Regions from separate parts of the Janthinobacterium sp. SUN118 genome, predicted to be linked through region 2. Evidence: predicted binding sites of a transcription regulator. Region 2 holds the regulator's gene; each other region holds the start of a gene.
What was found. The regulator sigma-54, encoded in region 2, starts transcription at its own class of promoters, with help from an activator protein. The targets are predictions, from matches to a motif close to TGGCANGNAANCTGCTTT.
Positions count from the first base shown of each region.

Region 1: adh (aldehyde dehydrogenase) is a predicted target of sigma-54. The motif match lies at 1,395-1,412, and genes of this name have one in related genera.
Region 3: pedF (cytochrome c-550 PedF) is a predicted target of sigma-54. The motif match lies at 1,707-1,724, and genes of this name have one in related genera.
Region 4: O0880_RS07610 (EDSAP-1 family PEP-CTERM protein) is a predicted target of sigma-54. The motif match lies at 2,455-2,472, and genes of this name have one in related genera.

Region 1 covers NZ_JAPUBV010000008.1:6,772-12,207, reverse strand. Annotated here, with positions in the region: gene O0880_RS27970 (beta-propeller fold lactonase family protein) at 205-1,161, shown strand; gene adh (aldehyde dehydrogenase) at 1,497-3,017, shown strand; gene O0880_RS27960 (DUF779 domain-containing protein) at 3,071-3,460, shown strand; gene O0880_RS27955 (methanol/ethanol family PQQ-dependent dehydrogenase) at 3,510-5,255, shown strand.
Region 2 covers NZ_JAPUBV010000002.1:194,320-199,755, forward strand. Annotated here, with positions in the region: gene rapZ (RNase adapter RapZ) at 1-17, shown strand, start outside; gene O0880_RS16515 (enoyl-CoA hydratase/isomerase family protein) at 56-1,141, opposite strand; gene raiA (ribosome-associated translation inhibitor RaiA) at 1,296-1,658, opposite strand; gene O0880_RS16525 (RNA polymerase factor sigma-54) at 1,728-3,206, opposite strand; gene lptB (LPS export ABC transporter ATP-binding protein) at 3,211-3,966, opposite strand; gene lptA (lipopolysaccharide transport periplasmic protein LptA) at 3,966-4,559, opposite strand; gene lptC (LPS export ABC transporter periplasmic protein LptC) at 4,585-5,196, opposite strand; gene O0880_RS16545 (HAD hydrolase family protein) at 5,241-5,436, opposite strand, start outside.
Region 3 covers NZ_JAPUBV010000008.1:14,171-19,606, forward strand. Annotated here, with positions in the region: gene O0880_RS27975 (TonB-dependent receptor) at 1-176, shown strand, start outside; gene O0880_RS27980 (transporter substrate-binding domain-containing protein) at 336-1,169, opposite strand; gene pedF (cytochrome c-550 PedF) at 1,185-1,640, opposite strand; gene rtcA (RNA 3'-terminal phosphate cyclase) at 1,802-2,821, opposite strand; gene O0880_RS27995 (RtcB family protein) at 2,840-4,075, opposite strand; gene O0880_RS28000 (RNA-binding protein) at 4,361-5,436, opposite strand, start outside.
Region 4 covers NZ_JAPUBV010000001.1:1,663,075-1,668,510, reverse strand. Annotated here, with positions in the region: gene O0880_RS07630 (hypothetical protein) at 1-298, opposite strand, end outside; gene O0880_RS07625 (hypothetical protein) at 428-565, opposite strand; gene O0880_RS07620 (hypothetical protein) at 787-960, opposite strand; gene O0880_RS07615 (glycosyltransferase) at 1,125-2,357, shown strand; gene O0880_RS07610 (EDSAP-1 family PEP-CTERM protein) at 2,545-3,528, shown strand; gene O0880_RS07605 (EDSAP-1 family PEP-CTERM protein) at 3,670-4,686, shown strand; gene O0880_RS07600 (nitroreductase family protein) at 4,716-5,436, opposite strand, start outside.

The DNA of each region.
Region 1 (5,436 bases), on a different contig from region 2:
GCGGATTCTCCAATGTGAATAAAAGCCTGCTTGACCGCGTGCGCGGTACAGGTCTGCATAGTTTTATCAAGCAATATGCCTGCCATGTCTCCATTGGTGGGCTGAAATTATACGCCTGCCAGTGGCACGGCGTTTGCATACAGCAATTGTCACTTGCGCCGCTCCCGCGCGCTTTTCCTGTGTTTTTTCATTGAAAAGGTGATTATGCCCAACTTCTTCTTGCGCTTGCGCCGGGTTTGCTGGCTGCTGCCTGCGCTGGCCAGCATGGCGGTCCAGGCCGCTCCTTTTGCCTATGTTCCCAATGAAAAATCGGGCACCCTGAGCGTGATCGACACGGCTACCGACCTGGTGGTACGCCAGATTGCAGCGGGCAAGCGTCCGCGCGGCATCGCCGCTGATCCCGGCGGGCGGCTATTGTTTGTCACGGACGCGGCCAGCAGCGCCTTGTTGTTGATCGATAACGCGGCTGGCACGCCCATGCGCAGTGTGGCGCTGGGCACGTCGCCGGAAGGCGTCAGCGCATCCCTCGACGGCAGCCATGTCGCCGTGGCCGTCGAGGAAAACAATAGCGTGGCGCTGATCGATGGCCATACGGGCGACTTGCTCGCGGATATCAAGGTGCAAGGACGTAACCCGGAACACGCCGTCTTCAGCCCGGACGGGCGCTGGCTGCTGGTCGGTGCGGAAGAGGCCGAGCAAGTCGACGTCATTGATGTGGCGCAACGCCGCCAGGTGGCTTCCATCGCCGTGGGCCTGCGCCCGCGCGGCATCGGCTTCAGCCCCGATTCCACCCGCGCCTACGTGGCGTGCGAGCTGGTCAATGCCGTGTACGTAATCGACATGATGCAGCGCAAGGCCATCGCCACCATTCCCGCCGGCAAGAATGCGAATGGCATCGTCGTCCATCCCGGCGGCAAGCAGCTGTATGTGTCGAACGGTATCGACGGCACGGTAATGGTCATCGATACGACGAGCAACAAGGTGACGGCGACTATCCCCGTCGGCAAGCGTCCGTGGAATATGGCCATCACGCCCGACGGCGCCAAGCTGTACGTGGCCAATGGCCGCTCGAACAGCGTGTCCGTCATCGACACGGCCAGCGCGCGCAAGGTGGCCGATATTGCCGTGGGCGAATTACCGTGGGGCGTGGTGATCCGCTAGGCACAGCTGTTCCAGTCTGGCACACCTGTTCCATTGTGCAGCGGACGCGGACTCGAGCCCGCAAATGGCCAGGCTGGTGCGGTTTGGAGCAGGGTATTGGCGCCTTGTTCAAAAACGCAAACGCCGCGTCGTGGCCAGGCTGCCCGCATCTGACGGGAATCAATGCGCCGATATTGACGCCGCTCCCTTGTAACAGCAGTAAAACCCGCTAAGTTTGTAGTGGGGCGGCGAGCTGGCACGGCATTTGCGGAGGACTGCGTGTACTCACCCCATCTGTACCAGGACGTTTGACTTAAGCAGCAATATTCCAATTCTACAAACCGATAGAGGACGACATGAATCTCGCAGACATCAGCAAACTGGGCGTCGCCAACCCTTTCAAGCAACGTTACGATAACTACATTGGCGGCAAGTTCGTGGCCCCCGTCAAAGGTGAATACTTTCCCAACATTACGCCGATCACGGGCTTGCCGTTTTGCGAAATTGCCCGCTCCACGACGGAAGACGTCGAGCTGGCGCTGGACGCCGCCCATGCCGCCAAGGAAGCCTGGGGCAAGACGTCGCCTGCCGAGCGCGCCAATATCCTGAACCGCATCGCCGACCGCATCGAGCAAAACCTCAGCCTGATCGCCACGGCGGAAACCATCGACAACGGCAAGCCCATCCGCGAAACGATGAATGCCGACATTCCGCTGGCCATCGACCATTTCCGCTACTTCGCCGGCTGCATCCGCGCCCAGGAAGGTTCCGTCGCGCAAATCGATGCGGAAACCTATGCCTACCACTACCACGAGCCGCTGGGCGTCGTGGGCCAGATCATCCCCTGGAATTTCCCGATCCTGATGGCCGTGTGGAAACTGGCGCCGGCCCTGGCCGCAGGCAATTGCGTGGTGCTGAAACCGGCCGAGCAGACGCCGGCTTCCATCATGGTCTTGATCGAGCTGATCGGCGACTTGCTGCCACCGGGCGTGTTGAACATTATCAATGGTTTCGGCCTGGAGGCGGGCAAGCCGCTGGCGTCGAGCAAGCGCATCGCCAAGATCGCGTTTACGGGCGAAACGGGCACGGGCCGTCTGATCATGGGTTACGCGGCGCAAAACCTGATTCCCGTCACCCTGGAATTGGGCGGCAAGTCGCCGAACATCTTCTTTGAAGACGTGATGGATGCCGATGATGACTATTTCGACAAGTGCCTGGAAGGCTTCACGATGTTTGCGCTGAATCAAGGCGAAGTGTGCACCTGCCCATCGCGCGTGCTGATCCAGGAATCGATCTACGAGAAATTCATCGAACGGGCCCTGAAGCGCGTGGCCGCCATCAAGCAGGGCAATCCGCTCGATACGGCCACCATGATCGGCGCCCAGGCGTCGCAGGAACAGCTGGAAAAAATCCTGTCCTACCTCGATATTGGTCGCCAGGAAGGCGCCGAGGTGCTGGCCGGCGGCGAGCGCAACACGCAGGCGGGCGATCTCGAGGGCGGCTATTACGTGCGTCCAACCGTATTCAAGGGCAACAACAAGATGCGCATCTTCCAGGAAGAGATTTTTGGTCCTGTCGTGTCCGTCACGACCTTCAAGGATGAGGCTGAAGCCTTGGCGATCGCCAACGACACCCTGTACGGCCTCGGTGCCGGCCTGTGGACGCGTGACGGTTCGCGCGCCTTCCGCGTGGGCCGCGCCATCCAGGCGGGCCGCGTATGGACGAATTGCTATCACCTGTACCCGGCCCATGCCGCGTTCGGTGGCTACAAGCAATCGGGTATCGGCCGCGAAAACCACAAGATGATGCTAGACCACTACCAGCAAACGAAGAACTTGCTGGTGAGCTATAGCCCGAAAGCGCTGGGCTTCTTCTAAACCGGCAACAGGCGCCGCGCCCTTAGCCAGGGGCGGCGCGCAGAAAGGATGCCATGAGTGCAGCAATTGCCAGGGTGGTCGCCACCGATGCGGCGCTGGAGATGATGGACAGGTTGCGCGAGCGTCACGGCCCGTTGATGTTTTTTCAATCGGGCGGCTGTTGCGACGGCAGCACGCCCATGTGCTACGCGCTGGGCGAGTTCGATATCAGCGACACCGATATCTATCTCGGCAATCTGAATGGCACGCCGTTCTACATGGGACTCGAGCAATTTGCATACTGGGAGCATACCCAGTTGATTATCGACGTGGTCGATGGCAATGGCGGCATGTTTTCACTCGACAACGGTACGGGCAAGCGCTTCCTGACGCGTTCGCGCCTGTTTACCGATGAAGAGTGCGCCTTGCTGCATGCCCAGCCGCGTGAACACGGCAGCACTTGAAACATACACATACTAATAACAGAGGGAGATGATTGTGCAGAAAAAAATCATGGGGGTAGTCGTCAGTGTGGGTTTGGCATCCCTGGCGTCGTTGGCCCAGGCGGCCGACGTCGGCAATGTCACCAGTGCCATGCTCGACAGCACGGCGAAGAATCCAGCGAGTATCTTGTCGTTTGGCATGGGTACGCAGGGGCAGCGCTATTCACCGTTGACGCAAATCAATGACAAGACCGTGGCCAAGCTGGTACCGGCCTGGTCGTTCTCGTTTGGCGGCGAAAAGCAGCGCGGCCAGGAATCGCAGCCATTGATTCACAACGGCAAGATGTTCGTCACGGCTTCGTATTCGCGCATCTTTGCCATCGACTTGAAAACGGGCGCCAAGCTGTGGAAGTACGAACACCGCTTGCCGGACGGCATCATGCCCTGCTGCGACGTGGTCAACCGCGGCGCGGCCCTGTTCGGCAACCTGGTGATCTTCGGCACGCTCGACGCCTACCTGGTGGCGCTGGACCAGAACACGGGCAAGATCGTCTGGAAGGAAAAGGTCGACGATTATGCGGCCGGTTACTCGATGACGGCCGCGCCCTTGATCGCCGAAGGCTTGCTGCTGACGGGCGTGTCGGGTGGCGAGTTCGGCATCGTGGGCCGGGTCGAAGCGCGCAACCCCATGACGGGCGACCTGGTGTGGAGCCGTCCCACGGTGGAAGGCCATATGGGCCACCGCTACGACAAGGATGGCAAGGCCAGCGACAATGGCATTTCCGGCACGGCGAACAAGACGTGGCCGGGCGAGCTGTGGAAAACGGGCGGCGCCTCGACATGGATGGGCGGCACCTACGATCCGCAAACCAAGCTGGCGTACTTCGGCACAGGCAATCCGGCGCCATGGAACAGCCATTTGCGCCCCGGCGACAATCTGTATTCGTCCTCCACCGTGGCGCTCGACGTCAAGACGGGCCAGATCAAGTGGGCGTATCAGAACACGCCCAACGATGCCTGGGATTTTGATGGCGCCAACGAGTTCGTCACCTTCGACATGGATGGCAAGCGCTACGGTGGCAAGGCCGACCGCAACGGCTTTTTCTATGTGATCGACGCCAGCACGGGCAAGCTGCAGAACGCGTTTCCGTTTGTGAAGAAAATCACCTGGGCCAGCAGCATCGACCTGAAGACGGGCCGCCCGAACTTCATCGCCGCCGGCCGTCCTGGCGACCCGACCAAGGGGGAGGAGGGCAAGAAAGGCACGACCGTGTTTGCCGCGCCGGCTTTCCTCGGTGCCAAAAACCAGATGCCGATGGCGTACTCGCCGCAAACCAAGCTGTTCTATGTGCCGGCGAATGAATGGGGCATGGATATCTGGAACGAGCCGATCAGCTACAAGAAAGGCGGCGCTTTCCTCGGCGCCGGTTTTACCATCAAGCCCCTGTTTGACGACTACATCGGCGCCATGCGCGCCGTCGATCCGAAGACGGGCAATATCGTATGGGAAATCAAGAACAATGCGCCGTTGTGGGGTGGCGTGATGAGCACGGCCGGCAACCTGGTGTTCTACGGCACGCCGGAAGGCTACTTGAAAGCCGTCGATGCGAAGACGGGCAAGGAGCTGTGGAAGTTCCAGACCGGCTCCGGCGTCGTGGCGCCGCCCGTCACCTGGCAGGATGGCGACACGCAATATGTCGCCGTCGTTTCCGGCTGGGGCGGCGCCGTGCCGCTGTGGGGCGGCGAAGTGGCGAAGAAGGTCAACTTCCTCGAGCAGGGCGGCTCCGTATGGGTCTTCAAGCTGGCATCGAAGTAATGGGGTGAAACATCCGGGCCACTCGGATGGGTGTCTCCCTGTCCGCCGGGTGTTTTCTTTTTGCTGACGGCCCAGGCCGTCAGTTTTTTGTTTACGCGCCAGCGGCAAGCGCTGGCGGCGGTCAAAAATTGAACACCGTCAGCAGCGACTGGTCCGCCGTTGCACACGTTGAAAACGGATT
Region 2 (5,436 bases):
ACCGCGAACGTAGCTAGAACGCCAAGCGACCGCGCGTCGCTTGTATTTGGCCCTGTTAATTCAGATGGCAAAGCGGATGCGCTTGCGCCGGCCAGACCGGTGCAAAGAAGCGCGCCACCATGGCCGCATCGACCTCGTCCAGGCTGGCCGGCTGCCAGCGCGGCGCATGGTCCTTGTCGACCACGAGCGCGCGCACGCCTTCAAGCACCTCGCCATGCGTAAAATTGTGGCGCACCAGCGTGCGCTCCATGCGCAGGCAATCGGCCACGCCCAGGTGTGCGCCCCGCTGCAGTAATTCCAGGGTGACCGACATCATCAGCGGCGAGCGCAGGCGCATTGCCGCCAGCGCCTTGGCCGCGAACGCACTGTCATCCTGCGCCAGCGATGCCATGATGGCCGCCACGGAAGCGGCACTGAAATGGCGGTCCAGCACCGTGCGCACGGCCGCCAGCGCAGAGACGCCCACCTCGGCCTGGAATGACGCCGCCAGGGCCTTGATGGCCACCGGCAAGCCTTCACCGGGCGTCGACTCGAACAGGGCCGTCAGCGCCTCCATGGCCGTCTCCGGCAGATACACATCGGCCAGCCCCGTGTACAGCGCATCGGCCGCGCCGATGGTCAGGCCCGTCAAGCCCAGGTACAGACCCAGCTGGCCAGGCAGGCGCGACAGGAAATAGCTGCCGCCCACATCGGGAAACAGGCCAATATTGACTTCCGGCATGGCCATGCGCGTGCGGCCCGTCACGATGCGCAAGCGGTTGCCGGGGCCGGCCTGCGCCACGCCCATGCCGCCGCCCATCACCACGCCATCCATCACGGCGATATACGGTTTCGGATAGAAATGAATTAAATGATTTAAAGCATATTCTTCTGTAAAGAAATCTTCCAGCAGCGCACTGCCGCCCTGCGGCGTGGCCCGGCCCGCATCGTAAAAGAAGCGGATGTCGCCGCCGGCGCACAGGGCTTTTTCGCTGCTCGAGCGTATCACCACGGCGTCCACCTGCGGATCGTCGCGCCAGGCCAGCAAGGCGGCACTCATGGTGCGCACCATCTCCAGCGACAGGGAATTCAAGGCTTTCGGGCGGTCGAGCACAATGTGCGCGGTGCGGTTGCGGATAGAGGTGTGGACGAAGTCGCTCATGGCAGGCAGGCAAGAAGTGAAAGTGCCAACATTCTAGCGCCTGCAGGAACAACCTTGCGTTCGGCCAGGCGATCCGTGCGCAAGGGTGACGGGCGCAAAAAAGGGCGCAAGATGTGCGCCCTTAGTTGATCACAACTGCTGGAAGCGGGTGGCCTTAGACGGCGACGACGGCTTCATCCTCTGAGTTGTCTGGCAGATGCTTGATCGCCTCTTTACCGTGCCCTTGCACTTTGCTTTTGTATTTCATCACTTGCCGGTCCAGCTTGTCGATCAGGGTATCGATCGCGGCATACAGGTCTTGCGCCAGGCTTTCCACATAGACGGTCTTGCCACTCAGACGCAGGTTGACTTCGGCCTTTTGACGCTTTTCTTTCTCTTTGAGGTTGTCCACGGTCAGAATCACGGCGATATCGATAACGTGATCGAAATGACGTTTCACGCGCTCCAGCTTCGTTTGTACGTATTCACGAATGGCTGGTGTCACTTCGAGATGATGTCCGCTGATGGTGAGATTCATACACACTCCTAAAGATGATCGGGTTCGTGCGGTGTCCATCGTATCCGGCCCGCAGAGGAACCGAAAAAACTACAAGCACTTACGCAGACTCACTGGCGGAATTTTCAACGCTTCCCGGTATTTGGCAACAGTACGTCGCGCAATCACCATGCCTTGTTCTCCCAGCATGTCCGCAATCTTACTGTCGGATAAAGGATTTTTAGGGTCTTCTGCTCCTGTCAGTTGCACGATCAATGCCCGTATCGCCGTCGATGACGCTTCGCCCCCCGCTTCGGTGGCGACGTGGCTACCAAAGAAATATTTCAACTCGAACATGCCGTGCGGGGTCAGCATGTACTTTTGAGTTGTTACCCGCGAGATAGTACTCTCGTGTAAACCCAGTGTATCAGCTATTTCACGGAGCACAAGGGGGCGCATGGCAACGGCCCCATGCGAGAAAAAGTTCTTTTGTCTTTCTACTATCGCCTGCGCCACGCGCAGGATCGTGTCGAAGCGCTGGCGCATATTCTTGATCAGCCACTTGGCTTCCTGCAACTGTGCCCCCATGGCGCCCTCACCCTTGCCCTGCTTGAGCAGGTTGGCATACATGGCATTGACGCGCAGGCGCGGCATGACGTCATTGTTCAGGGTCACCTGCCAGCCATTGCGCGCGCGCTTGACGACCACGTCCGGCACCACGTAGTCGGAAACGTCGGAGGCGAACACGGCGCCCGGGTGCGGATTGCACAGGCGAATCACGGTCTGCGCCTCGCGCAAGTCTTCGTCGTCGCAATCGAGGGCTTTTTTCAGCTTGTTGAAATCGCGCTGGGCAAACCAGGCCAGGTGCTTTTCCACGATGACGATGGCCATGCGGCGCGTCACCAGGGCGATATGCGGCAAACGCTTGATTTGCAGCGCCAGGCATTCGGAGGCGTTGCGCGCCCCCACACCCGGCGGATCGAAGCTTTGCAGCAGCGCCAGCGCCGTGCGCAGCTCGTCGGCATCGATGTCCAGCTCCGCCGGCAGGCGCGCCAGGATGTCGTCGAGCGACTCTTCCAGGTAGCCATTGTCGTCGAGCGCGTCGATGATCAGCTCGACCAGCGCGCGGTCGCGCAATTCGAGCACCGTCACGCGCATCTGCTCCATCAGGTGTTCGCGCAAGGTGCAGTGATGGGCTTCGAGTTGCGGACGGGCATCCTCGTCGTCGGGCGTCTTGCCCCGGCTCGCTTCGCTCCAGTCGCTGTCGCCGCCATCCATGGCGGCCGGACTCTCGCCCGCCTCACCGTCAAACCCATCCGCTTCGGCCGGCGCCGCGGGCGCCTCCTGGCTGGGTGGCTGGGGCGGTGCCTCGGCCGGCGCGGCCGTCGAACTCAAGGCGCCATCGGACAGCAGGCGCAACGAGCGGTCGAGCGGATCGTCGAGACGCTCGAGCAGGGGATTGTCCGTCAACAGCTGCTCTAGCTCCTGGTGCAATTCCAGGGTAGACAATTGCAACAGGCGTATCGATTGCTGCAACTGCGGCGTCAGTGCCAAGTGCTGCGAGGTGCGCAGCTGCAATGATTGTTTCATTGGCTCACATGCGGAAGTGTTCGCCCAGATAGACCCGGCGTACCGACTCGTTCGCGATGATGTCGTCGGGGCGTCCCGACGCCAGCACCGAGCCCTGGTTGATGATGTAGGCACGGTCGCAGATACCCAGCGTCTCGCGTACATTATGGTCGGTGATCAGCACGCCGATATTGCGCTCCTTCAAGAAACGCACGATGCGCTGGATTTCGATCACGGCGATCGGGTCGACGCCGGCGAACGGTTCGTCGAGCAGCACGAAACGCGGGTCCGTGGCCAGCGCGCGGGCGATTTCCACGCGGCGGCGCTCGCCGCCCGACAGCGACAAGGCCTGGTTCTCGCGCAGCTTTTCAATCTGCAAGTCGGCCAGCAATTTATCCAGGCGCTCCTCGATCTCGGCCTTCGTCAATGGACGGCCTTCGACGGTCTGGATTTCCAGCACGGCGCGGATATTGTCTTCCACCGTCAGCTTGCGGAAAACGGACGCTTCCTGCGGCAGATAGGACAGGCCCATCTGCGCGCGGCGGTGGATCGGCAGCCTGGAAATATCCACGCCGCTGATATCGATGGTACCGCCATCCGACGGCACCAGGCCGACGATCATGTAGAACGAGGTGGTCTTGCCGGCGCCGTTCGGGCCCAGCAAGCCCACCACTTCGCCGCATTCGACTTGCAGCGAAACATCATGTACGACTTGCCGCTTGCCATAGGTCTTTTGCAGCCCGCGGACGATCAGGGTACTGCCGCAACGTGTATTTTCCATTATTTCTTTCCTGGCGCGGGCGCCGCCGGCGCTTTCTCCGCCGCGGGTGCCTTGGTCTTCGGCTGGATCACCATGCGCACGCTGCCGGCTCCCGGGGAGCTGGTGCCGCTGTCGGTATTTTCCATATTGAACACTTCATTGCGGCTGTCATACGAGATGAAGGCGCCGTTGGCCACATCGGTGATTTTCGTGCCTTCCAGGCGCGTCAGCTTGGCCTTGGAAAACAGTTTCACCACTTCCGTCTTGTTGTCGTATTCCACGCGCTCGGCTTCGCCTTCCACCCACAGGTCGCCCGCGCCATCGCGCTTCTGGCGGAAGGTGGCCAGCTTGCCCGGATCGGCCCAGAAGGTGATGAATTGATAGCCTTGCGGATCTTCCGTGATCAGGGCCCGGCCCGCCTTCATGGTCAAGGTACCCTTCACCAGCACCACGTCGCCCGTCAGGGTACGTACTTGCTTGATGTCATCCATCTGGCCGCGCTGGGCGGTGATGACGGCTTCCTTGTCGGAATCGGCCTTCTCGGCATGCGCCGCCCCCATCACGCCCAGCGAGCAGACGGTCGAGAATAGGGTCAACAGCAAGATATTCTTCATAGTATGGTTTCCTTGTTTCATTCTGTCATTGTGCCGCCGCGGCCGGGCGCGGTCTCGGCGGGAGGACGATGCGCAGCGACTGCTGCACTTCCACCACGCCGGTGGCGTTATTGGCCTTCATGCCCACGCCTGTCACCTGATTGGTTCCCATTAGCATGTCGACCGGCACGTCCGTTTCCATGCGCTCTTCATCAGGGAACACCGTCAGCGCTTCCGTCTTGAGCGTCAGGTTCTGCGCCTTGGGGCTGGCCACGCGGTCGATCACGACCTTGCGGTGCAGCTGCAATCGGCTATTGCCCTGGTCGATATGCGCCAGTTCCGCGTTCATGTTCATCGGCGGCATGTCGGGCGTCAGCTTGCGCACGAAAGGCTGGTCGATATCGGATGAATCATCGGCCGGGTAATGCGTGAGCTTGGTGCCGGACACGATGTAGCTGGGCTTGCCCGTCAAATCCATGCGCACCAGGCTGAAATTGGTGACAAAATAGTCGGGTTCGTCCAGGTGCTTGCTGGCCGTCATGTCCTGGCCATTCTTGTTCATCACTTCGAGCAGCCAAAAGCTGCCCAGCGCGAACGCGACCGCTCCCAGCACGGTAAAAATCATGCGCCAGCGATGGGCGCCTCCTGGCTTACGCATATTGCTTCACTCTTTCAAATGTTACTGGCGGCAAGGCTCGCGCCTCACTCCAGGAACGGCGCCATGACGCGCACATAGTTGTCCTGTGCACGCAGCAGGAATTCGCAAATCTCGCGCACGGCGCCACGGCCGCCGCCGGCCTGCGTCACATGGTGGGCCAGATCCAGCGCTTCCGGGCGGCCGCCCGGCACGCTGACGGCAAAGCCCACGCGTTTCAGGATGGGGGCGTCGATGACGTCG
Region 3 (5,436 bases), on a different contig from region 2:
TCAATGCCAAGCAAAGCATGGGCAACTGGCGCTTCAAGGAATTTGCCCGCCTGAACAATCTTTTTGACAAGACCTACGTGGGTTCCGTCATCGTCGGCGATAGCAACAAGCGCTACTATGAAGCGGCGCCGGGGCGCAATTGGTTGCTGGGTGTCAGCGCCCAATACACTTTTTAAGTACCCCTGAAAAAAGTCCATGAGCGCTGCATTGCCTGGTCGTACTGTTCGTACTGCCTGTGGCAATGCGCCTTACCCTGAACAGTGTTCAGGCGTTCTGATGATAAAAAAGCCCGCACATCGTCCGATGCGCGGGCTTTTCAACTGGAGCGCGAAACTTCAGGGCCGCGCTTCCTTCACCCCATGTTTCTCGAAGATGGCCTTCAATTCGCCGCTGACAGCCATCTCGTTCATGGCCGCCAGCAACAGCTTGCCCACGTCCAGTTGCTGCCGGCTGACGGCCAGGCCCACGGCCCAGCCGGCACGCGGCAAGCGGGCGAACGCCACTTCGTTCACGGCGAAGGCCGGATCGCTTTTCAGCACGGACTCGATTTCCGAGCGATTCGCCAGCACGGCATCGAGCTGCCCCGCCTGCAATTGCTGCAAGGCTTCGGCGGCCGTGTCGAAGATGCGCACGTCGTCGCGGTACTTGCCATCGTCTTCGCCCAGCATCAGCATGGCCGCGATCGATACCTTTTCCACGCCGATGCGCTTGCCTGCCAGCGAAGTGACGCCATCGAACTGCGGCACGGCTTGCGTGCGGCGTGCCAGGCGCACGGTTTCCACGTAATACGGCGCAAAGATCTCGACCTTGTCGTTGTCGGCCATCAGTTTTTTATCGACCGGCACGTGCAGCATCACGTCGGCTGGACCATAACCGAGGTAATGCCCCTTCCACACCATATTGCGCAAATCGTCATTCAGGTTTTCGCCGGCGGGAAATGGCAGCAGACTCAGCTTGAGTCCCAGCTTTTTCGCCAGCGCTTCGGCAATGTCGATATCGATGCCCGCGCCCTTGTCGGAAAACGGGGCGAATTCGCTATACACGGCCACCTTCAGGCTGCCCGACTGTTGCACTTTCTGCCAGTCGGCGCGTACAGGCGCGGCCGTGCACAGGGCCAGGCAAGCGAACGCAATCATCGCGCGCGCGCCCCGGAGTTGGAATGAACGCATGGGATTCCTTCGTGATCAGTTCGACTCGCGGCGGGTTTCCAGGTAGGTCTTGATGGCCCACATGGCTTCCTGGTTGAACACGCCTTCAAACGGCGGCATGTACACGGCACCGTTGCGCACTTTGCCATGGCGTATGGTCGCCAGGTAATAATTGTCCGTTTCCTTGTAGCACGCTTGTTTCTTTGTCTCATTCTTGATGCTGAAACAATCGCGGTCCAGCTGGCGCAAGTCCGGCGCGATACCGCCCGAGATGGCTTCGATGCCGTGGCAGCGCGCGCAATTCTGGTTGTAGGCCGAGGTGCCCACAGTCAAGGCCAGCTTGTTGCCCCGGTACGGATTCTGCTCCAGCCACTTGTCGCCCACCTTGGGCAAGCCCGTGGTGTCGACGCCTTGCGGCGTGACATTGCCATGCGCATAGGCATCGGGCAAGGTCAGCAGGGAAGTGAGGGCGACAGCGCCGGCGGCCGCCATGCCGAGCAGGGTAGGAATGGAATAGGTCATGCTGGTCTCCTTGGTTTTTTTGGTCAATAACCAGGAAGAGCAAATGCCATGCCATGCGCGCACGCCCCGCGGCAGGCGAACCATGTCTCAATTTGGAACAGCTGCAACACGCGCCTGTGTCACCGCGCGCATCAGGCGGCGGCAACCGTACAGATGCTGGCCCGCTCCTGCTGCTCAAAAGTGATACGCACAGGCAAGAACCTGGCGATCACCTCGGCATTCGTCAACGCATGCTGCGACACCTTGCTGCAGCTAAACGTGCCGCCGCCGGCCAGCGCCATCGGCAGCAAGAGCTGGTCGGCCAGGTGTTCGCCCACGGCCGCGTCCGACTTGCAATAGGCCCGCACTTCGTTCAACAGGCGCTTGGCCACCGATTCCGCCAGCAACGATTTTTCGCCAAAGGAAGCAAAGACTTCCGTCACGTGTTCATGCTCGAGCGTCAGCAACAGGACATTGCCCGGCCCCTGCTCCGCCGGCAAGCCGACGATGCGCAGCTGCTTGCCGCTCCAGCCCATGCCGCTGGCGACACGCTCGAGCTCGCGCTGCGCCACATTCACGTGCACGCCCGCCACCACGCTTTCCGCAAATCCGGCCTGCCGTTCGCCGCGCTGCAGCAATGCAATGGGCTTCAAACGGGCGCAAGGCTGCACGGTGGCAATCACTTCGCCGCCGCCGGCCGGATAAAAACCATAGCGCCCCAGCGCGATATCGATGTCGGCGCCCATCTGCGCCATGGCCCGGCCATACGCGCGCTGCAAGAAATGCACGGGCGGCGCCATGGGATTATGCGTGCCGCCACTGATGCGCACAGTCGAGGGCGCATCCGCATGCAGCAGCGCCGGCAGCAAGGTTTGCAGTACCAGGGTGCAACTACCGGCGCTGCCGATGGCGAAACGGTAATCGCCGCCACGCATGGTGCCCGGCACGAACTCCAGGCTGGATGCGCCCAGCGCAACCGACGTCATGCGCGCGCCGCAAATGGCGGCTGCGGCCTGCACCGCCACCAGATGCTGGCGCAGCAAGCCGGGCTTGGCCCGGCCCGCGCGGATATTGATCAACCGAAATGGCTGGCCCGTGATCATGGACAGGCTCAGCGCCGAGCGCAAAATCTGCCCGCCGCCTTCGCCTTGTGCTCCATCTATTTCTATCATCTCTGCTTTCTTTATTGTTTAACCTTTGACGCAGACGACCTGCTTCAGGATATGCACGACATCGACCAGCTCGCGCTGCGCCAGCATCACCGCATCGATATCCTTGTAGGCCATCGGGATCTCGTCGATCACGTTCTCATCCTTGCGGCATTCGACGCCTTGCGTGGCGCGGATCTGGTCGTCGAGGTTGAAGCGCCGCTTCGCTTCCGTGCGGCTCATCGTGCGTCCCGCGCCGTGGCTGCAGCTATGGAAGCTCTCCGCGTTGCCTTTGCCGCGCACGATAAAGCTCTTCGCGCCCATGGACCCGGGAATGATCCCCAGCTCCCCCGCGCGGGCCGATACGGCGCCCTTGCGCGTGACCAGCACATCCTTGCCGAAGTGGTGCTCCTTCTGCACATAGTTATGGTGGCAATTGACGGCCTCCACATGCGTCTGGAACGGTTTATGGATGACCGTGCGCACGGCCGCGATCAGGTTCTGCATCATCACTTCACGGTTATTGCGCGCAAAACGCTGGGCCCAGCCCACCGCCTCCACATAATCGTCGTAATGCTGCGTTCCCTCTGCCAGGTAGGCCAGGTCCTGGTCCGGCAGGTTGATGAAATGGGTGCGCATATCTTGCTTGGCCAGTTCGATGAAATGGGTGCCGATGGCATTGCCCACGCCACGCGAACCCGAATGCAGCATGAACCACACGGCTCCCTGCTCGTCGAGGCACACTTCGACGAAGTGGTTACCGCTGCCCAGGGTACCCAGGTGGCGGTAGTTATTCGTGTTTTTCAGCTTTGGCGTCTTCAGGCAGATGGCATCGAATTCGTCTTTCAGCTGCAGCCAGGTGGCATCGACCACCGATGGCGGGTTCTGCCACGAACCTTCGTCGCGGCCACGGTGGCCGCGCGTCTTCGGCGACATCCCGTGCGGAATGGCGCGCTCGATGGCGCTGCGCAACGGCCCAAGATTATCGGGCAAGTCATTCGCCGTCAGCGTGGTCTTCGCCGCCATCATGCCGCAACCGATATCCACGCCGACGGCCGCCGGAATCACGGCGCCGAGGGTGGGAATCACGCTGCCGATGGTCGATCCTTTACCCAGGTGGACGTCCGGCATGACGGCGATGTGCTTGTAAATGAATGGCAAGGTCGCCGTATTGCGCAATTGTTTTTTAGCCGCTTCTTCGACAGGCACGCCACGCGTCCACATTTTGACGGGACGGCTGCCTTCGGTATGCAGGACTTCGTATTCTTCATTCTTCATCAGTGTTCTCTTTTTCTATTTTATATGGGGGTGATGACAAGGGTTGGTGAAATTTTCAGCCGACGTATCGGCCCTGGATGTAATTCCACCGGCATTCATCAGTACAACAACCCGACCAGGGATGACAGGATTTTCTGGCGGCGCACTGCGCGCGCCAGGCCGGTCTGACTCGGCTATCGATGTAATCCTGCCGGCATTCGGGGTACGACGGCGCATGACAAGGTTGAACAGGACGTCTTTAATGTAGTCTTGTCCGCATTCCTGCGCTTTACTTCACGCGCTACTTCAACAACCTGCAGCGATATCGATGGCGGCGATTTCTCCCACCCAGTGCGCTGGATCCAGCTGGCCGGCGGCAAAGGCGGCGATGATCTTGAAGACGTCGTCGGAAAAACCGCCGATATTCAGAATATCTTCACGCTCCATCGCCTGCGTCGTAGCATGCGGCGCAATATCGATGCACACCAGCCTGGCCTGCGGATTGCGCTGCTTGAAGACATTCCACTGTCCCAGCGTCGCCGTGGCGCCGCTGCGTTTGGCGTCGATCCAGGATTCGTTATCGGACACATAAATCACCAGGTCGGCCTGCTCCTGCTTGCTGTTCATGCGCAGCAGCGGCGCGCTGCAACTGGTGCCGCCACCACCGATGGCCGCCAGCCTGGCCGCATTCTCCATCACGCTATCGTGCGCATCAAGCCGGCACGTCACCACGCTGTGCTCGAACGGCAGCACCATGGCGTCCGGATTCTTGCGCAGCATGGCTGCCGCCACCAGCGCCGCCACGTCGATGCAGCGCACGTTCGAGGTGGCGCTACCGCGAAAACCGCTAACGGGCGACGACATCGAGCCGGAAACGTCGGGGCACACCACCACCTTGCCGGCGATCCGCGGCACGTTCAGCAGCGACGTTTCCAGCGCCTGCTCCAGCGCATCGCGGATGACCGCCGGCACGTTCTCGCCGGCCGCCATGTAGGCCGACATCAACTGGTACGGAAACACCCGCGCCTGTGCAATCGAAGCCGGATCGCGCAGCCTGGCCGCGATCAGCTCCGGCATGCCTTCAATTGCGTACACGCCATGGCGCGCAAAGGTGTTCAAGTTCATGCGCACCATCTGCCAGCTGCCCTGGCGGGCGATCTGCGCCCAGTCCTGCGCCCCCAAGGGCAGCGCCGTCAGCATCTGGAACGGCACGTCCGGTATCGTTTGCGTCGGATCAAGCTTGTATGCCTCGAACGCTGCTAATACCGGCGGCAAATCTGCGGCGATGTATTCCCTGCCGATCAGCCAGGCGAAGAATGCCGCGCGCCAGGCGTCCTTCGGTTTCGGATGCACCATTTTCACGACGTCGGCCAGCGATGGGC
Region 4 (5,436 bases), on a different contig from region 2:
CGGCGCGCGCCACGATGTGGGCTTTCTTGCCCAGGAAATAGGCCACGTCCGTGTCCAGCTTGGTCAGCGGGTCGACGGCCACGGCGCGCAAGCCCATGATGCAGCGGCGCAGGAACAGCAGTTGTTGCGCCTTCTCGGTGATGGACAGGCGGCCATCGCGCGCATAGCTGAGCAGCTTCAGGCCGGACAGGCGCTTGGCATTGCGGGCAACGCAAGCGCTCGGGCGCTCGGTCTTGATGCCGCGTGCAACTTGCTCCAGCGCGTCATATTCATCGGTCGTTAATTTCTCGTTCTTCATTACTTTTCCATAAAAGGCCAGGTGTTCGGCCCCCATGGTACGCGCCCCGCTGCGCATCGGCAACAGGCAACGTGAATCTGTCACCGTCCGCGCAGCGAACGGATGGCTGAAACACGGGCTGGCTGACGCTTATTTGTAGGTGCGCAGCAGCAACCACGCCAGGCCGCAACCGGCCACGGCGCCTGCCACCGCGAGCGCCATCAGGTTCTTGCCGGTGATCGCGGGCCGCCTGCCCAGGTAAATTTTGTTATGCAAGGAATTGCCCATGATGGTCTCCTGTACAAGAATTTTTATGATGTCTCATTATAAGAACAGAATCGTGACGGCCGCATGACACACAGCAGTTAGCGCGCGTTTTGTATCCACTCGGCAACATTTATTGGCTTTTTTGTTGTTTAAATGGCGTGGCGATACCGCCGCGCGCGCATTCCATTTCCGACTGGAAATAAAGGGCGTGGCGGCAGGTGCGGCGGCATGCCGCCTGTCGCTCACCCCATCTTGACGGGTGGCGCTGGCGGCGTCGGCTCCTCGACCGGCACGGGATCGATGTGCGGCGGCGGCTCCAGCGGCGGCGTAAGCGGATCGCCTTCGGGCGGCGGCGGCATATCGGGTTCTGGCGTGCTGTGCGCGCGCCGCGGAATATCGCGGGATAGTGGGTGCATGGCGGACCTCCTTTACGCTCACTCTAGCCGATGACGGGAAAGCCTGGCGCCCAGCAGCCACGCCTGGCCACGCGTGGCGGGAACCAAACGCCGGTTCGCCACTCCAACCTTGCAGGCATCCGGCAGACAGCAGCATCACGGGAGACGACGCAAGAGCCCATCCAATGACGCGCACAAAAATTCTTTTCGTGGCCGAGGCAGTGACCCTGGCCCATATCGGCCGCCCACTGAGCCTGGCGCAAGGCTTGGACGAGGATGCGTACGACGTGCACTTTGCCTGCGCAGACGGTTATGACTTCTGCTTCAGGCAAGCCGCGTTGCGGCGCTGGCGCATCGACAGCATACCCTCACAGCAATTTCTGCAGGCGCTGGCCAAAGGCAAGCCCGTCTATACAGAAAGCACGCTGCTGCAATACGTGGCAGACGATCTGCGCCTGCTCAACACCGTGCAGCCCGACCTCGTCATCGGCGACTTTCGCCTGTCGCTGTCCGTCAGTGCGCGCCTGCAGCGCATTCCCTACATGACCGTCAGCAATGCCTACTGGAGTCCCCACGTGCGCCAGCATTACACGGTGCCCAGCCTGCCCCTCACCAGCGTGCTGCCCATCTGGCTGGCCAACCCCCTGTTCCGCCTGATCCGCCCGCTGGCCTTCGCCGCGCACGCCGTGCCCCTGAACCGCGTGCGCCGCCAGCACGGCCTGCCATCGCTGGGCAGCGACCTGCGCCGCACCTATACGGATGCCGACCGCACCTTGTACGCGGACATCCCGCAACTGTTTGCGCCGCAGGCCATGCCGCCCACGCACGATTATCTGGGCGCCGTCATCTGGGCCCCGCCGCTCGAGCTGCCGGACTGGTGGCAGCGCGCGGAGCTGAGCAGTGGACGCCCCATCATCTACGTCACCCTGGGCAGTTCCGGCCAGGGCCAGCTGCTGCCGCGCGTGCTGCGCGCGCTGGCCCCCCTGCCCGTCACCGTGCTGGCCGCCACGGCCGGCACCATCCGCGTCGATGCCGTGCCGCCCAACGCCTTTGTCGCCCCCTTCCTGCCCGGCGATGCGGCCGCCCGCCGCGCCAGCCTGGTCATTTGCAACGGCGGCAGCCCCACCAGCCAGCAGGCGCTGACGGCGGGCGTGCCCGTGATCGGCATCGCCGGCAATCTCGACCAGTTCCTGAACATGCATGGCATCGTCGGCGCCGGCGCCGGCCTGCTGCTGCGCGCCGACCGCTTCCAGGAAACGGCCTTGCGCCATGCGGCCACGCGGATGCTGGACGATGCCCAGGCCAGGCTGGCGGCGCGGCAACTGGCGGCCGCCTTCCAGGCTTGCCCGCCGGCGCCGCGCCTGCTGGCCAACATCCGGGCCCTGCTGGCCCCGGCTCCCCACGGCGGCCAGCCCTGACGGCCGCCGTCGGCTTTTCTTACAGCGCCTGCGCCAACACCTGCACCACGTCAACAAAATCCGTCCAAGTCATTGATTTTAAAAGAATCTCATGCATTGGCATGGAAGTCGCTTAGTACTGGCCATGAGCACCTGCCGACAGGGCTCAGGCAAGACTTCCCCAACCACATGATGTGAGGTGATCCAAATGAAATTATCCCAACTGAAACTGCTCCCGGCCGCGGCGGCACTGGCCATGCTGTGCGCCGCCGGTAGCGCCCAGGCGGGCGGCTACGGCTACTCCTACAACAACATCTTCGGCCTGCAGATCGCCGCCGCCACGGGCTCGATCACGGCCCTGAACAGCACCACCATCTCGCGCAGCACGGCCACCCTGAATGGCGTGAGCGTCATCCAGGGCGGTCCCGGCACACTCGATTCGCCGCGCGCCACGGTCGGCGCCGTCACCAAGGGCGAGAACGACTTCACGCAGCAAGGCCCGTCGGGCAACTATTCGCGCGGCGATGCGCAAATCGTCAGCACGCAATTCCCCTCGTTCCCGCCCGGCTCCACTTCCACGCAAGCCGTCAACGTGGCCGAAGTCCACCTGGACGACCCCTCCGGCACGGCCGACGCTTCCGGGCGCAACGGCTCGACCACGGGTTTCTCGGTCAACTTCGTCGTCGGCTCGCCAACGGCAACCCTGAGCTTTGACTTCCTGTCCTCGCCCTTCATGCAGGTCTTCTTGCAAAACAATGTCGGCCCCCTGTCCACGGCGACGGCCAACCTGGTGGTCACCTTCACCATCACCGATTCGACTGGCGCGACGGTCTTCAACTGGACACCCGACGGCGTGGTCGGCTCGGGCATCTCGGGCGGCACGGAATCGGCCGATGATGCCAACCTGAACACCAGCCTGGCGACCAACTTCCTGACGCGCGGCAATCTGTTCACCTATGACCCCACCGGCTGCGGCACACCCACGGGCACGGGCGTAGGCACGGGCTGCGGCGGCAATTTCAGCGCCGTCAGCAATGCCTTAAGCGCCGGCAACTACACGCTGACCCTGAACGCGGTGGAAAGCGTGGACCTCGTGAAACAGCAAGCGGCACCGGAACCGGGCACCTTGGCCCTGCTGGGCCTGGGCCTGGCTGGATTGGGCTATGCCAGCCGCCGCAAGGTCAGCGCCTGAAGCAGCTAACGGGGGGACTCACAGGCGAGGGTGGTCTCCTCGCCTTTTTTATGCGGCAAGCCTGTCGGTTTTCCTTACAGCCTGGCGCCGCCTGCACAGCCGCCGCCATGCCGCCGTCCGAGCAGGAGATGAGGATTTTTCATGAGCATTTTTTCTTGTAACCGCCTTCCCGCGGCGCTGCTGGCCATGCTGTTGCTGGCGGCTGGCGACGCAGCCCACGCCGCGGCATATGGCTATGCGTACACGAGCGTCTTTGGCCTGGTGATCAGCAATCCCACGGGCTCCACCACCTTGCTGAGCAACATCGACCTGTCGCGCACCACGGCCACCCTGAATGGCAGCAGCGTCATCCACGGCGGCAGCAACGAGATTGACGCACCGCAAGCGGCGCGCGGCGCCGTCAGCAAAGGGCAAAACGATTTCACGCAGCAAGGCATGGGCAACGCCTCGTATGCGCGCGGCGATGCGCAGATCGTCACGTCGCAGATCCCGCCCTTCCCACCGGGGTCGACGAGCACGCATACGGTCAATGCGGCGGAAACCTTCCTGACGGGCAGCGGCAACGCCGACGCGTCGGGGCGCAACGGCTCTACCACGGCCATGGCCGTCAACTTCGTCGTCGGCGAACCGGGCGCGACCTTGGCCTTCAACTTCCAGGCCCTGCCCTTCATGCAGCTGTACCTGGATGCCCTGGCCGGCACGGGATCGGCCGCCAGCACGAATATGGCGCTCACCTTCAGCATCATCGACGGCAATGGCCAGATCGTCTTCAACTGGGCTCCCGACGGCAGCCTCGGCTCGGGCATCCTCGGCGGCACCGAACTGGCCGACGACGCCAGCCTGAATACGGGCTACGCCCAGGCGCCGCTGACCAGCGGCAACGTGTTCACCTACGATCCGACCGGCTGCGGCACGCCCACCGGCACGGGCATCGGCACCAGCTGCGGCGGCCAGTTTGGCGCCGTCACGGATCTGCTGGCGGCAGGCAGCTACACGCTGGTATTGAACATGCTCAACAGTTCCGAACTGGCGTATGTGCGCCACGCCACGCCGATGCCGCTACCGGGCACCCTGCCCTTGCTGGCTGCCGGCCTGGCCGCGCTGGCCGCCGTCGCCGGCGCGACTGGCGCAACCGGCTTGGGCAGGCGCCGGGTCTGACGGGCGCCGCCGGCATGGACGGCGCCGCCTCATGGCGCCGTGGCCGGTGTCACGAGCAGCTCGGACAGCGGACGGCGCAGGGAACGCGCGCGGGCAGCCGGCCCGGCGCCGATGCGGCACAGGAAGACGGCCCGATCGAACGCCGCCGCGCCCAGCACGGACTGGCATTGTCCCGCCAGTTCCTGCGCCAGCTCCTGCATGCCCTCGGTGCGCGAAAAAGCCCGCCGTTCCCGCACATAGCGGGAAAAAATCAGCGGCGTCAGTTCCGGCTGCAATTGCAGGCCCAGCTGCGTGGCCGTCAGCCAGAAGCGCTGCATGGCGCGGCCGGCCGCCACGTAGTCATCGATATGGCGCGGCGGCGCATCGGCCAGCAGCACGCCATGCGCGGCGCAATACAGGCCGGGCAACAAGTCCATCTGCAGCCGGGGCGCCAGCGTGCCCGCCAGCCAGGTATTGAAGAAATCCACGCGGCGCCAGCTTTGCATGATCCAGCGCATCAGCCGCGCCGTCATCGGGTCGACGCCGAGCGCCTGGTCCGGGATGCGGTCGTTGCTGAAGCGCGCGCCCCATTCGATCACGTCGCGGTGCACCCTGTGCGCCTCGGGCATGGTCAGGCGCAGCTTCGCATTGTCGAACATCAGGCGCGCGCAGGCCAGGCGCGCGCGCCAGCCTTCATGCCACTGTACGCCATAGCCGGGCGGCAGGCTGGCCGCCAGCGCGGCCTTTTCGCTGGCGCGCAGGCGGCGCGTG